DNA from 2 places in the Stenotrophomonas sp. FW305-3-2-15-E-LB1 genome. Region 1 is predicted to be linked to the other one. Evidence: predicted binding sites of a transcription regulator. Region 1 holds the regulator's gene; the other holds the start of a gene.
The links. The regulator FliA, encoded in region 1, starts transcription of late flagellar genes. The targets are predictions, from matches to a motif close to TAAAGTTTNNCNNNCNNNGGCCGATAA.
Positions count from the first base shown of each region.

Region 1 (7,854 bases):
CTTGGGCAGCGGCTTGATGACCACTTCCTCGCGGCCGCGCACCTGGTCCACGACCAGGCCGAAGCGCGCTTCACCGGCCTGCAGCACCACGATGGTCAGCAGGGGGGACGCTGCAGGCGTCACATCCAGCCACTGGCGCAGATCGACCAGCGGCAGGGTGTGCGAGCGGCGGTCCAGCACGGCGCGGCCATCGAACCAGCCCAGCGAGGTGCGCGGGGCGTGCAGCACCTCCATCACGCGCGCCAGCGGCAGCGCATAGACGTCTTCGCCGGCCTGCACCAGCAGCGTCGGCAGGATGGCCAGGGTGAGCGGCACGCGGATCAGGAAGCGGCTGCCACGGCCCAGTTCCGACTGGATCTGGATCTGGCCACTCAGCTCGCGGATGCGCGACTGCACCACGTCCATGCCCACGCCGCGGCCGGAAATATCGGTGACCTGCTGCTTGGTCGAGAAGCCGGGCAGGAACACCAGGTGCAGGCACTCCTCGCTGCTGAGGCGGGCGGCGGCTTCCGGGTCGATCAGGCCCTTCTCGCGGGCCTTGGCGCGCAGCTTTTCCGGGTCGATGCCGGCGCCGTCGTCCTGCACTTCGATGCTGACGTAGTCGCCTTCCTGCTGCGCCGACAGGCGCACGTGGCCCATCCGCGGCTTGCCCTGCGCTTCGCGCAGGTCCGGCATTTCCACGCCGTGGTCGATGGCGTTGCGCACCAGGTGCACCAGCGGATCGGCCAGCGCTTCGACCAGGTTGCGGTCCAGCTCGGTCTCGGCGCCGATCAACTCCAGGTCCACTTCCTTCTGCAGCGAGCGGGCGACGTCGCGGGCCACCTTCGGGAAGCGCGAGAACACCTTGCCGACCGGCTGCATGCGGGTGCGCATGACCGCCGACTGCAGGCGGGCGGTGGCGATGTCCAGCGTCGACACCGCGCGATCCAGCTCTTCGTCGCGCAGGCGGGTGCGCAGGGTCTTCAGCCGGTTCCGTGACAGCACCAGTTCGCCGATCAGGTTGACGATCGCATCCAGGCGCTTGGTGTCCACGCGCACGGTGTGTTCGGCTTCGGCCACCGGCTTGTTCGCGGCCGGCTTGGCGGCCGCGCGCGGGGCGGGTGCCGGGGCCGGTGCGGCGGCCACCGGTGCGGCGGCCACGGGCTTGGCGCCCGGGACGGCGCCACCATGCAGCTGGTCGAGCAGGGCTTCGAACTCGTCTTCGCTGATCAGGCCATCATCGGCCTTCTTCGGCGGCGCGACGGCAGTCGGTGCGCTGCCGCCATGCAGCTGGTCGAGCAGGGCCTCGAACTCATCGTCGGTGATCAGGTCGCTGCCGGCAGCGGCCGGGGTGGCGGCTGCGGCGGCGCTCGATGCGGGGCCCGCTCCGCCATGCACGTCGAACTGGGCGATCAGTTCCGGCGGGGCGTACCCGGGTTCAGTGCCGGCGGACACCGCATCGAGCATCGACTGCAGGTAATCCAGCGACTGCTGGGCGGCATCGAAATGATGGGCCTGCAGCACGGCCTGGCCGGCACGCGCCGCGCCCAGCGCTTCTTCGGCGGCATGGCACAGCTCGACCATGGCGGTGATGCCGAGGAAGCCGGCGCCGCCCTTCAGCGTGTGGTAGCCGCGGAAGACCGCGTTGAGCTGGTCGTTGTCCTTCGGTGCCTGTTCCAGCGACACCAGCTGTTCGCCCAGGCGATCCAGGATTTCCTGCGCCTCGATGATGAAATCGGCAGTGATGTCGTCGGCAACAGCGCTCATGCTTACAGCCCCAGGTCCGACAACAGGTCGTCGGCGTCGTTCTGCGAGACCGCGTGGCGGTCCAGTCCCTTCAGTGCCGGCCCGGCCAGTTCCGGGTCGGTGCGATGCTGTTCCGGCGGCAGGCCGAGCGCGCCAAAGCCTTCGTGCACGCGGCGGACGATGCCCACCACGCGACGGATGATCTGACCGGTCAGGTCCTGGTAGCTCTGGGTCAGGGCGATCTCGGTCAGGTTGTGGCGGATGCGCTCCAGCTGCGCGTCCTGGCCCGGCTGCAGGCCATCGGCACGCAGCTGTTCGGTCAGGGCGCGGCACTCTTCGGCCAGGTCCAGGGTGCGGTGGGTGGCCTGTTCGGTCATCGCCACCACGTGGTCCAGGCGTGCGCAGGCATCGTCCAGCTCGCCGGCCTCGTCGGGCACGGTCGGCAGCTCGCCCAGGGCCTGGCCGAGTTCGCGGGCCAGCCGCGAAAGGCCGCTCATCATCGGCTGGGTGCGCGCGGCCACCAGGCTGTCGATGCGCTGGCGCCAGGCGGCCTCGTCACCGGATTCCAATGCATCCAGGGCTTCCTGCAGGCGCAGGGCAAGGGCGCTTCTGTCGACCTGTGCGTCCATCAGGCGCTCGCCGCCAGGCGTTCGAAGATCTTGCCCAGCTTTTCTTCCAGGGTCTGCGCGGTGAACGGCTTGATGATGTAGCCGTTGACGCCGCTCTGGGCCGCTTCAATGATCTGCTCGCGCTTTGCTTCGGCGGTGACCATCAGCACCGGCAGGGTCTTCAGCTTGGCATCGGCACGGATCGCCTTCAGCAGCTCGATGCCGGTCATCACCGGCATGTTCCAGTCGGTGACCACGAAATCGAACGGCTGGCTCTGCAGCATCGACAGCGCGGCATGCCCGTCCTCGGCTTCGGCGGTGTTGGTGAAGCCCAGATCGCCCAGCAGGTTCTTGACGATGCGACGCATGGTCGAGAAGTCGTCGACGATCAGGATGCGCATGTTCTTGTTCAAAGCAGAGTTCCTTTGTTGTTCACTGCGGGCGGCCGGGGGCAGCCGCCTCGCGCATGTTCATTGTTCGAGGCCGGCGTCGACCGCCTCGAACACCTTGAGCCGGCCGCGCAGGCGCAGCACGGCCTGGCCGTGGATCTGGCAGACCCGCGATTCGCTCACGCCGAGCACCGCGCCGATCTCCTTCAGGTTCAGCTCCTGCTCGTAGTACAGCGAGAGCACCAGCTGTTCGCGCTCGGGCAGGTGGCCGATGGCCTTGCCCAGCTCGCGGCCGAACTCGCCACGCTCCAGCACCTGCTGCGGGGTCGGGCCACCCTGGGCGACCGTATCCAGCTCGCCCTGGTCCTCGATGCGCGACTCCAGGCTCAACACCTGGCCGCGCGAGGCGTCTTCCATCAGGCGCAGGTACTCGGGCAGGGGCATGTCCATCGCCGCGGCCACTTCGGTGGCGCTGGCGGCACGGCCGCTGCTCTGTTCCAGCCGGCGGATGGTGGCGGCCGCGTCGCGGGCACGGCGGTGCACCGAACGCGGCACCCAGTCGCCACGGCGGATCTCGTCGATCATCGAGCCACGGATGCGGATCGAGGCGTAGGTCTCGAACGAGGCGCCCTGGTCGGCGTCGTAGCTTCGCGAGGCTTCGATCAGGCCCATCATGCCGGCCTGGATCAGGTCGTCCACCTCGACGCTGGCCGGCAGGCGCGCCGCCAGGTGGTGGGCGATGCGCCGCACCAGGTCCGAGTGCTGGGCGATGACGTCGGTCGCGCTCGAGCGCTGGACTTCCTTGTACTGGGCTGCACCTTTCATACGGTCACCCCACGCTGCTTGAGGATGCGTTCGAGGAAGAATTCGACGCCACCACGCGGTTCGGTCGGCGCCTGCCAGCGCGCGGTACGGCGGGCGATCTCGGTGATCGCCAGCGCGGCCGGGCTGGACGGGTAGGCCTTGACCACCGGCTGCTGGCGCTGCACCGACAGGCGCAGCCAGTCATCCTGCGGCACGCAGCCGAGGTAGTTCAGCGAGACATCGGCGAGGAACTTCTCGCAGACGCGGGTCAGCTTTTCGTACAGCACGCGGCCTTCGTTGGGATCGCGCACCATGTTGGCTACGACCTGGATGCGGTCCACGCCACGTTCGCGCGACAGCACCTTGATGAGCGCGTAGGCGTCGGTGATCGAGGCCGGCTCATCGCAGACCACCACCACGGTGTCCTGCGCGGCCTGGCAGAAGGTCAGCACGCCGTCGTTGATGCCGGCGGCGGTGTCCACCACCATGATGTCCAGCTCGCGTTCCAGCTCGGAGAACACGTTGACCAGGCCGACATGCTCGGCCGGGGCCAGTTCGGCCATGTGCCGGCGGCCCGACGCGGCCGGGACCACCAGCACGCCGTTGGGGCCCTCGATGATCACGTCTTCCAGGCTGCAGCGGCCGGCCACCAGGTCGGCCAGGGTGAACCTGGGGTTCAGGCCGAGGATGACGTCGATGTTGGCCAGGCCGAGGTCGGCGTCCAGCAGCAGGGTGCGTTTGCCCATGCCGGCCAGCGCCACGGCCAGGTTGGCCGACACGTTGGTCTTGCCCACGCCGCCCTTGCCGCCGGTCACCGCGATGGTGCGGACAGGGCCGAGCGGCTCGCTGCGGGTGGCCGACAGCGGGAAGGTATTGGTCAGCTTGGCGTACTCACGCGACGGCATGGTTCAACTCCGGGTTGCAGGGCATATCGGCCGCTCGGCGCAAATCTTCAAGGCGAAGTACGAGATTGGCTGCACTGGCCCGGTGCAGGTCCTCCGGGACGTCCTGGCCATCGGTCACCCAGGTGATCGGCAGGGCATGGTCGACGGCCACCGACAGGGCGTTGCCGAAGCGGCCGGTCTCGTCCAGCTTGCTCAGCACCAGGCCCTGCAGGTTGGCCGCGCCGAAGCGGCGGACGACCTCGTCCATGTCGCCGAAGCTGGTATTGGCCGGCAGCACCAGCAGGGTGCGCACCTGGCGGGCGGCCCGCAGCCACTGCAGCTGGGCGGCAAGGGCGCGGTCACGCGGGCCCAGGCCGGCGGTGTCGATCAGCACCAGCTTGTAGTCCTGCAGGCGCTCCAGCAGCTGGTCCAGGTCGGTGCCGCTGTTGGCTTCGTGCACCGCGATGCCGAGCTGGCGGCCGTAGCCGTACAGCTGCTCGCGGGCGCCGACGCGCAGGGTGTCGGTGGTCACCAGGGCCACATCGCGCGGGGCGTGCTTCTCGGCGAAGCGCGAGGCCAGCTTGGCGATGGTGGTGGTCTTGCCGGCGCCGGTCGGGCCGACCAGGGCGATCACGCCGCCTTCTTCCAGCGGATCGACCGGGGCGATCGGCAGCTTGCGCGAGATCAGACCCAGCATCAGGCCGCGGCCGCGGTGGGCCTCGGTCTCCAGCGGGATCTGCATGGCCACGTCGCGGGCGAGGCCGGCATCGAAGCCGTACTCGTCCATCAGGTCCAGCGCGGTGGCGCGCACCGCGCTGCCACGCAGGCGCTCGTCGGTGAAGCGGTTCATCTCACGCTCGATGACCTGGCGCATGCCGGCCACTTCCTGGCGAAGCTGGCGGATCTCGCCGTCATCGGCGGCCACCATGGTCAGGGCCGGGGCCGGGGCCAGCTGCGGGGCCGGTGCCGGCGTCGGCGCGGCTTCGGCAAGCGGCGCTGCGTCGTTGGCGGGCGCTGCGGCGGCCGGGGCTTCCACGATGGCAGCGGTGGCAACGGCCGGGGCCATCTCCACCGGCGCTTCCACCGGGGCAGCGGCGACCGCAGGGGCCGGCAGCGGCAGCGGCGGCGGCAGCAGGGCGGCGCTGTCATCTTCCAGTGACGGATCGATCAGGAAGCGGGCGCGGTTGATCGGCGCGGCGGCAACCGCTGCGGCACTGGCCGGCGGCGCGACGATGGCGTCGGCATACGGGGCGAAGATCTGTTCCGGCAGTGCCGATTCGTTGACGCTGGCGCGGGCCAGGGTGGAGGCGAAACCGGTGCTGCCACGGGTCGGCACGATCTCGTCGGCGCTGTCCAGGGTGCGGCCGGTGGCACCGACGGCGGCGCGGGCCAGGGCGGCCACCGCCGAGGTGGTGGCGGCCACCGGCTCGGCGGCCGGGGTCGCGCTGCGGCGGCGGGTCACGGCGGCGATCACGGCATCGGCGGCGCTGCGCGGCCTCGGCGGCGGCGGCGGTGCGATCTCGCGGCGCGAGGCTTCCAGCGCACGCTGCACGGCACTCTCGTCGTAGTGGGCGGCGGCGACGATCTCGATGCCTTCCTCGATCCGGCGGTTGGACAGGATCACGGCGTCGGGGCCATGTTCCTTGCGCACCAGGTTCATGGCCGAGCGCATGTCGGCGGCGACGAATCGTTTGATTTTCATGCTGTGGTCACGGGACGAAGTCGGCGGAGTGGCGGTCGAGGAACGCGGGTGGTCGGTGGTCTGCACGGTTCGGGTTCCCCTTGGAATCTGTCGTGTGGTGCGGTTTGAAAGTGGTGTCTGTTTTCTGGCGCTTGGAAGGCCGGCGTCAGCTGATCGTTCCGACCAGCTTCAGGCGCTTGTCTTCCGGCACCTCGCTGTAGGCCAGGACCGACAGCGACGGAACGCTGTGGCGGACCAGGCGGGCCAGCGCGGCGCGCACCGGGCCCGGTACCAGCACTACTGCCGGCTCGTTTCGCGCTTCCTGCTTGCTGACACATTCGGCCAGGCTCTGGTGCAGTCGCTCTGCGAGTCCGGGTTCCAGCGCGGCGCCGTTGCCCTGCGTGGACTCCTGCAAGACACGTTCCAATTGCGGGTTGAGGGTGAACACCGGCAGCTCCGCCGACATTCCGGCGATCTCCTGCACGATGAAGCGGCCCAGCGCGGTACGCACGGCCGCGGTCAGCGTGGCCGGGTCCTGGCTGATGGGGGCGTGCTCGACCAGGGCTTCGGCGATCTTGCGCAGCTGGCGGATCGGAATGCGCTCGACCAGCAGGTTCTGCAGCACGCGCACCACCGCCGACAGCGGCAGCGCCTTGGGCGTCAGATCTTCGACGAGCTTGGGCGCGCTCTTGCCGAGGTTGGCCAGCAGGTGCTGCACTTCCTCGTGGCCCAGCAGTTCCGGCGCGTGTTCGCGGATCAGGTGGGACAGGTGCGTGGCGACCACGGTGGCCGGGTCGACCACGGTGTAGCCCATGGTCTCGGCCTGGGCGCGCTGGTGCGGCTGGATCCAGGTGGCATCCAGGCCGAACGCGGGGTCCTTGCCGGCGATGCCTTCCAGCGGGCCCAGCGCACTGCCGGGGTCCAGCGCCAGTTCGCGGTCGGGGTGGATGTCGGCGGTGGCCACCGGCACGCCATGCACCAGCACGCGGTAGCCGTTGGCCGGCAGTTCCAGGTTGTCGCGGATATGCACGGAGGGGATCAGGAAGCCCACGTCCTGGGTCAGCTTGCGGCGCACGCCCTTGATGCGCGCCATCAGCTCGCCGCCCTGGTTGGCGTCCACCAACGGGATCAGCCGGTAGCCCACTTCCAGGCCCAGCGGATCGACCGGGCGCAGCTCGTCCCAGCTCAGTTCGGCCGTGGGCGCGGGGCTGGGCTGGCGGCCCAGGGCGGCCAGCGCGGCGGCATCGCCTGACCCGGCGGCATCTTCGGCGGCCGGTGCCTGGCTCTTGCGGTACAGCTTCCAGGCGATGAAGCCGAGGAGGGCGGCCAGCGTCAGGAAAGCGACGTTGGGCATGCCGGGGACCAGGCCGACCAGGCCGAGGATGCCGGCGGTGATCGCCAGTGCGCGGTACTGGCCGAACACCTGGCCGGTCATGGCCTGGGCCATGTCCTGCGAGCGCGAGGCGCGGGTGACCAGCATTGCCACGGCGCTGGAGATCAGCAGGGCCGGCAGCTGCGCCACCAGGCCGTCACCGATGGACAGCAGGGTGTAGGTGGCGGCGGCATCGCCGAACGGCATGCCATGCTGCAGCACGCCCACGGCCAGGCCGCCCAGCATGTTGATGAACAGGATCAGGATGCCGGCGATGGCGTCGCCGCGGATGAACTTGCTGGCACCGTCCATCGCACCGTAGAAGTCGGCTTCCTCGCGGACCTCTTCACGACGGGCCTTGGCTTCTTCACGCGTCAGCAAACCGGCGTTC
Region 1 is NZ_JBYSZR010000002.1:60,218-68,071, forward strand. Features, by position in the region: gene AC3WL7_RS01965 (chemotaxis protein CheA) at 1-1,746, opposite strand, end outside; gene AC3WL7_RS01970 (protein phosphatase CheZ) at 1,749-2,354, opposite strand; gene cheY (chemotaxis response regulator CheY) at 2,354-2,746, opposite strand; gene AC3WL7_RS01980 (RNA polymerase sigma factor FliA) at 2,804-3,547, opposite strand; gene AC3WL7_RS01985 (MinD/ParA family ATP-binding protein) at 3,544-4,431, opposite strand; gene flhF (flagellar biosynthesis GTPase FlhF) at 4,418-6,112, opposite strand; gene flhA (flagellar biosynthesis protein FlhA) at 6,258-7,854, opposite strand, start outside.

Region 2 (7,854 bases), on a different contig from region 1:
CAACCCCAGCCCGAGCCCGGCATCCAGCCGCCGCTCCTGCGGCCGCGCGAACGGCTCGAACATCTGCGCCAGTTGCGCCGCCGGAATGACGCCTTGGTTGGCCACGCTGATTTCGATGCCGCCGTCGGTGCTGCGGCCATGCACCCGTATCGGCTGGTCCGCCGTACCGTGCACGGCGGCGTTGATGACCAGGTTGGCCAGCAGCTGGCACAACCGTGCGGCGTCGCAGACGAAGGTCAGCGGCAGCTGCAGGTCCACTTCGCAGGTGCGCTGCGGATAGGGGCGCATCGCTTCGCGGCAGGCCATGGCCAGGATGCCGGAGAGGTCCGACCACGGCTCCAGCTTCAATGCGATGCCGCTGCCCAGGCGTCCGCGTGTGAAATCCAGGGTGACATCGATCAGTTCGGCGATGCGGTCGGCACTCTCGTTGATATGGCCAAGCACCTTCTGCTGCGAATCGGACAACGCGCCCAGCGACAGCAGGTCGACACCGGCGCGGATGGCCTGCACTGGGTTGCGTAGATCGTGCGCCAGCACACCGATGAATTCTTCGCGCTGCTTGGCCACCCGCTGCAGTTCGGCATTGGACTGCTCGAACTCGGCCAGTTGGCGGCCGACCGAATCGCCCTGCGCCTTCAGGCCATCGATGGTGCGGCTGTCGGCATCGTGGCTGAGGATGGCATCGATCTGCGCCGCCACCAGTGCCGCCAAAGAGTTCAGCGACTGCACGCGTTCCTCATCCACCGGCCGGGGTTCCGGGTCCAGCGTGCACAGCGTGCCGAATATGGAGCCGTCGACCAGCACCAGCGGCACCGAGAGGAAACTGCGGAAGCCGTACATGCCAGGGATGGGGCTGCACTGGTAGTCCGGGTGGCTCAACGCATCGGCAAACCACACCGGGGAGCGCGACGCGCGGACTTCCTTGCAGAAGGTCTTGTTCACATCGAGGAGCATGCCGCTGGAAATGCCCAGGCCGGCGCTGTCGATGCTCTGGATGGAGCGTGCCGAGGTGTCGGTTACTTCAGCCACCAGTGCCACGCGCATGCCGGTCAACGCGCATGCCAGGTCCAGCGATGGCCGGAAATCGATTCGGGTAGGCATGGGGGTTCCAGACAGACTGCGGTATGCGGCCAGTATAGCGAGCGCTACTGGAGTTTCATCACGCCTTCGCGGCCGCATGCACACACTGCACGCCCTTCCCGAACCGCAAGGCATGCCGTGATCAGCAGTACGCTCCTCCAGACCTTCTCCGCTTCCCACCCGGCCGATGCGCGTGTGCTGCGCACCCGGTTTGGCAGCAAGGAGACTTTCGTGGGCTGCTGCGTGACCGGCATCGAACTGGGCCGGCCGGTGTTCGACATGGCCGGCGAGCAGATGCTGGATGCGCTGTTCGAGCGCGCCGGCCAGGTGAAGGTGGTGGTGCTGGGCAGCGCCTTCGAGTGCCCCATCCGCTTCCATCAGGAACTGCAGCAGGTGCCGGCCGATACCGCGCTGTGCTTCGCGTTTGCCGATGTCGTGGCGCTGGAGGAAGCGTTGCCGCTGCTGCGACCGCAGTACACCGGTGGCGTGCTGGAGCGCTGCGGCTCGCTGGAGGGTGTTGGCGTGGCTGAACTGCTGGCCGCACGCGCAGCGTAACCGCGCGCAGAGGCAGCCGAGCACGCTCGACGCTACGCCTGGGCGGACGCGGCGCGGAATCGTTCGCTGAACGCTTCAGCCGTCATCGGTCGGGCCAGGGCAAAGCCCTGGATTTCATCGCAGCCCAGTGCCTGCAGTCGCGCGACCTGCTCGGCGCTTTCCACGCCTTCGGCCACCGCAGCATAGCCCAGGCGCTGGGCCAGGCCGATGATCGCTTCCACCTTCAGCGCGGCACGCGGGTCCAGGCACAGGCGGTCGATCACGGTCTTGTCCAGCTTGAGCGTGCTGATCGGCAGCTCGGTGAGGTAGCCGAAGTTGCTGTAGCCGCTACCAAAGTCATCCACGGCGATGCGCAGCCCCGCCGCCGCCATCTGCCGCAGCTGCTGGCCGGCGGGGGAGTCCACGCGCAGCCATTGGCTCTCGGTGATCTCCACTTCGATGTCCGCGCAGGACAGCCCTTTCTGTTCGATCGCGCGGATCAGTCGCAGCGCCGCATCTTCCTCGCCCATGTCGCGTGCCGAGTAGTTGATCGAAAGGGTCAGCCGGATGCCCGCCGCGCGCCAGGCAACGCACTGGTCCAGCGCCTGGTCGATCACCCAGCGGGTGATGCCCTGCATGACCGCCGTGCGTTCGAACACCGGGATGAACTCGGCCGGGCTGACAGCACCCAGTTGCGGGTGGTTCCAGCGGATCAATACCTCGGCGGCCACCGGTTCCAGGTCCGAGGCGCGGAAGCGCGGCTGGTAGACCAGGTGGAACTGCTTTTCCTGCAGCGCTTCGCGTGCATCGGTGGCCAACCGATAGCCACGCCGCGTGCGCGCATCGCGCGTTTCGGAATACCAGCGGAACGGCGCGCGGCTGTTGATGGCGGCGTTCAGCCCCACCAGCATGCGGCGGATGGTTTCGTCTGCCGTGTGCTGGCCCAGGGTGACGCCACAGATGCCGGCATGGAAGGAAGGCGACATCGGCACCTGCGCGGCCATCATGGGCCGGGTCAGCCGATCCTGCAGCTCGGCCACCAGGTCTTCCACGGCCTTCGACGATGACAGCTCGACCACGAAGGCAAACCGCGCCACACCGACGTGGTAAACCTCGGCCATGCCGTCCAGCGCCACCCGCAGGCGCACGCCGATGCGGCGGATCAGTGTTTCCAGTGGTGCCATGCCCAGTACCTGGCCGGCCTCGGTAGCGGTGGTGGCATCGAAGACGTCGATCAGCACCGCATGCACGAAGGTGTCCGGCTCACGCGCGGCGTGGGCGTCGAAGTCCAGCGTGAACTGATGGCGGTCGGGCAGGCCGCTGACCGGATCGCGGCGGCCGGTCAGGGCGCGCAGCTCGAGTTCGTTCATCGCCGCATTGGCCAGGGTCTGCAGCTGGCGACGCTGCGCTTCGGAAAACTGCCGGGGCGCGTCGTCCATGATGCAGAACGCACCGATGGCCACGCCGTTGCGGGCAACCAGCGGCGTGCCTGCATAGAAGCGAAGCTGCGCATCGCCGGTCACCAGCGGATTGCTGGCGTGGCGCGGGTGCGCGCGCAGGTCATCGATGACCAGTGTCTCGGCGATGCCGATGGCAGAGGCGCAGATCGAATCGCGGATATGCGTCTGGGGGACGTCCAGGCCCTTGCGCGAGACCAGCCGCTGGCGATCGACCTCCAGCAGCGAAACGAACGCAACGGGCACGTTGAAGGCGTGTGTGGCGAGCTCGGTGAGGCTGTCGAGGGCGGCGCCGGAGACGTCGCCGAGCGCATTGAGGCCGGCCAGGGTGGAAAGGCGTTCTTGTTCGGGGGAGGGCATCAGGACCACATCAGAACGTACAGGGGGCTGCACAGGCGGAACGACCGCGGCAGCGCAACCACAATGTCGCGCAGCAGGGATCGGGGGAAGGGGTGCAGGCCGCTGCCTGCTGAATGCTTCAGGCCTGCGCCGCGATGGTAGTGCGGGGCCGATGCGGGCAGTGTGAGTGCCCGCATCGGTCCCTGCCGATCAGGCCGCGCGCTGGAGTGCGGTGGCTGCGTGGCCCGAGACGCGGAACACGGCGGCGGCCTGGTCCAGTTCCGCTGCCTGCCCGGCCATTGCGCGCGCGGCTGCACTGGCTTCCTCGACCAGCGCGGCATTCTGCTGGGTGGCCTCGTCCATCTGCGCGATGGTCTGGTTGACCTGTTCGATGCCAGCGGCCTGCTCGACGCTGGCCTGGGCGATCTGCTGCACCAGGTGCCCGGTCTGGCCCGCGGCAGCGGTCAGCTGCCCGATGGCGGCCTCGGTCTGGCGGGCGATGGTGATGCCCGCTTCCACGCTGCCGGTGGATTCATCGATCAGTGCCTTGATGTCCTTGGCCGATGCCGCCGCGCGCTGGGCCAGGGTGCGCACTTCGCTGGCGACCACAGCGAAGCCGCGGCCCTGTTCGCCCGCGCGGGCCGCCTCGACCGCTGCATTGAGGGCCAGGATGTTGGTCTGGAACGCGATGCCGTCGATCAGGCTGACCATTTCGCCGATGCGCAGCGAAGAGGCGTTGATCTGGCCCATCACGCGCACCACGTCCTGCACCGCGTGCGCGGTCTGCTGCAGGGCCTCGCCGGCACTGCGCGAGGCTGCATCGGCCTGCTGTGCATGCTCGGCGTTCTGGCGGACGGTGGAGGTCAGCTCTTCCATCGACGCAGCGGTTTCTTCCAGGTTGGCGGCCTGGCTTTCGGTACGCCGCGACAGGTCGGCGTTGCCTGCGGCAATCTCATCGGACGCGCTGGCGATCGAACCGGAGGCCTGCTGGATGCGGCGGATGATGCCGGCGAGGTTTTCCGCCGTGCGGTTGGTGTCGCGCTGCATGGTGGCAAACACGCCCTGGAAGTCGCCGTCGATGCGGCGGGTCAGGTCGCCCTCGGCCATCGCACCCAGCACCTTGGATAGCGCACCAAGGCTGCCGTCAGCCGTGGCCATCAGGCGGTTGAGATCTTCGATCATGCGGCGGAAATCGTGGCGATAGGCGGTGGCATCACCACGCGCGCTGAAGTCACCGGCTGCGGCGGCCGATGCCAGGCGCTGGATGTCCTGGTTGATGGCGTGCAGGCTGGCCTTGGCGGCATCCATCGACTCGTGCAGCATCGCGCGGCTGCCCGGCAGGCGCCGTGCGTCGCGGCTGAGGTCGCCCTGGGCATACTGGTTCAGTACCTCGATGGCGTCGACGATCGCGTCCAGGTGCTCGAACACCATGGTGTTCATGCCCTGCGCCAGTTCGCCGTAGACGCCGGGGAAATCCACCGGCATGCGGTGGCTGATGTCCTCGGCGGCATGCTTGCCGATCATCAGCTGGGTCTGCTGCGAGAAGCGCTGCAGCAGGCCGACCATGCCGTCGGTGGCGCGCAGCATCTGGCCCACTTCGTCGGGGTTGTCGTCCTGGTGGCGGATGCTGAGGTCGCCGCGGGTGACCGCATTGATCGACGCCTGCACCTGCGCCAGTGGGCGGGTCAGGCTGCGCGAGATCAGCCATGCGGCGATGATGCCCAGGCCCAGGCTGAGCATGCCGAACAGGCTGAGCAGCGCGGTCGTGCGTGCGGCCAGTGCCTGCATCTCCTTGGCGGCCTCGTCGACCAGGGTCTGCTGCAGTTCGGCGAACTCGGCCAGCGCGGCGTTCCAATCGGCGGCAGCGGGGCCGGCACGGGTCAGCAGCTGCGTGCTGGCCGCATCGAAATCGCCGGCCAGCATCGCCGCATCGAGGTCGCGGTTGAGTGCAACCGTGGCCTGCTGCTTCTGGGCAACCTTGGCGCGCATCGTTTCGGCCAGTGGGCTGGTGGCCGGGCGCTCGGTAAAGTGGGTCCAGATCTGGTCGTAGCGCTCCGACATCGCATGCGCCCTGGCGATGTCTTCGCCCAGACCCTGGCCGCGCTTGATCAGCATGTCTCGGCGCAGGAGCAGCAGTTCCTTGTTGATGATGAGCATGTCGTACAGCTCGCCCATGCGGGTGACGCGGACGTTCACGGCGTTGTCGAACTGTTGCCGCTGCTGGTAATTGCTGTGCAGGGCGATCGCAAGAATGGTGGCGATCAGGAGGAGCAGGATGGAAAACCCCGCAGTGAGGCGGGTGCCAACCTTGAAGCGGCGCAGCGTGTTCATTTTGTGAAATCCGGTAGTCGTTGTAGGCCCGACTGCCGGGCGTGTCTGCACAGGAGAGAGTCCCGGCAAGCAGTACAACGGTAGCGGCGGCGCAGGCTGAAGCTTTAGCGCCGCAGACAGATTTTTTCGGAGGTGCCTGCAGGTCAGGCGATGCAGAGCACGAACACGGCCGACAGGGCGAGCATCAGCACGAATACCCGCCGGCTGAGGGCCAGGCAGGCCAATCCAGCGGCCAGCGCCCAAGCGCCGAGCAGCACGCATGCCAGCAGCCACAGCCCCATGCCCATCAACGAGCCGGACACCACGCCGGACAGCGCCAGTGCCTTGAACAGGCCCACGCCCAGCACGCTGCCCAGCATTCCGGCCTGCAGGGCAACGGCATCATGGCGGGCGGGGGCAGGGCGGTGATGCATGGGCTGCACTGTGCAGGAAGCCACATCCACGCCATGTGTTTTTTGCGGTTCAGCGAAGGGGCGGGATGCCTTTGCAGCCAGACAGCTCCCCCCACCGCTCACGCGTCGTCGTCCAGCGCATCCCCATCCCAGTCGGCCGGCGCGTCATCGGCCTGCAGCCCGTCCGGGTCGACGGGTTCGAGCAGCGTGTAGTCATCGCGACGCGGGTCGCGGATACCGAGGCCGACGTACGTGGCTTCCAGTGCAGCGGTATGGGCACGCCGCCGCAGTTGTGCCGGTGTGGCCAGGGTGCCGCCGAGCCAGGCCGCAGCCGCGGCGGGCTCGAGGAACACCGGGCCATCGGGCGACAACGGGGCGGGGATGGCTGGGTTGCCATCGGTCAGGATCGAAAACGTATCGCGCTGCTGGCCCGCGTCATCCTGCCAGTGCTCCCACAGCCCCGCCGCCAGCAGCGCTACGCCATCCTGGCGCTGGACGAACATCGGCCAGGGCGGCCGTCGCTGCCGGTCCCATTTGAAATAGCCGGTCATCGGCACGATGCAGCGGCGCTTGTTCCAGGCATCGGCGAAGATGCGGCTGCGTGGCGCGCGCTCCAGCCGCGCGGTGACCGTGGTGTAGGGGGTGGAAGGCTGCTTCGACCAGCGCGGCACCAGGCCCCACTGCATGTCCGCAACAACAGTGCCCGCGGCTGCATCGGATGCCCCGACGGCCCAGACCCATGCGTGGCCGTCCTTGCCGATGTTGTAGCGCGCATCTGCACCGGCCAACGCGGCAGATACTTCGCCGGGCAGATCCGCGGGAAAGCTTTCCGCGTCGACGAAGGCCTGCACGAAGCGCCGCATGCCCGCCCCGCCGCGTCAGTGCGACGCGTGCGCCTGCAGTATCTCGCGGCCGCGCGGGGTCAGGTCGATGTCACCGTCTTCGGCCTGCACCGCAAGCCCGGCGGTGACCGCCCAGGTGGCGTCGTCGCCCTTCACCGGTTGCGCATCGGCGATCGCGCGCAGGATCTGCAGTTGCCCGGCCGTCAGGGTCGTGTCCATGTTCATACACCCAGTACCCGCGGCAGCTGCCAGTCGGCCACGCGCGCGTTGCTTACCGCCTGGTGGCAGCCGCAGTCATCGCAGCGGAACAGGGTGCCACCGGGAAGATGCAGCAGGTTGCCTTCGGTGGACGATGTCGTGGCATCGCAGTGCTTGCAGGTCACCGTCAGCGCGGTGATGCGTTCGACGCCACCGGCCATGTTGAAGACGGCCTCGAAGGCGCGAATGGCGAAGTGACCGGTGTCCGACATGGGAAAGGGGCTGCCAGGAAGAAGGTGCATTCATCGTCACACTTTCCCCTGTGACGGCACCGTCAGCCCGATGCGGCGGCGAAGTCAACGCAGCCCTCGGCAGGCGCAGCCCCTGCCAGCGGCAAGGGCTGCGGTCCGGGGGCTCAGGCCGCCTTGCGGCGGCGTTCCACCAGCATCGACACGCCCCACAGCAGCAGGCCACCGATGGCGGTGGCAGCACCGACATAGCCGGTGGTGGCCGGGCTGAAGCCGGCGCTGATGGCCATGCCGCCCAGCCACGGGCCGAGTGCATTGGCGGTATTGAAGGCGGCGTGGTTGGAGGCGGCGGCCAGCGTCTGCGCCTCGCCGGCCACATCCATCAGGCGGGTCTGCAGCACGGCTGCCAGCGCGCCCATGGTGCCCACGGTGA
Region 2 is NZ_JBYSZR010000021.1:19,926-27,779, reverse strand. Features, by position in the region: gene AC3WL7_RS14750 (GAF domain-containing sensor histidine kinase) at 1-1,101, opposite strand, end outside; gene AC3WL7_RS14745 (hypothetical protein) at 1,219-1,635, shown strand; gene AC3WL7_RS14740 (EAL domain-containing protein) at 1,668-3,431, opposite strand; gene AC3WL7_RS14735 (methyl-accepting chemotaxis protein) at 3,621-5,741, opposite strand; gene AC3WL7_RS14730 (hypothetical protein) at 5,885-6,154, opposite strand; gene AC3WL7_RS14725 (SOS response-associated peptidase) at 6,253-6,996, opposite strand; gene AC3WL7_RS14720 (hypothetical protein) at 7,012-7,194, opposite strand; gene AC3WL7_RS14715 (hypothetical protein) at 7,197-7,445, opposite strand; gene AC3WL7_RS14710 (MFS transporter) at 7,589-7,854, opposite strand, start outside.
Region 2: the regulator FliA is predicted to act here: its motif matches at 5,822-5,848, upstream of AC3WL7_RS14735 (methyl-accepting chemotaxis protein).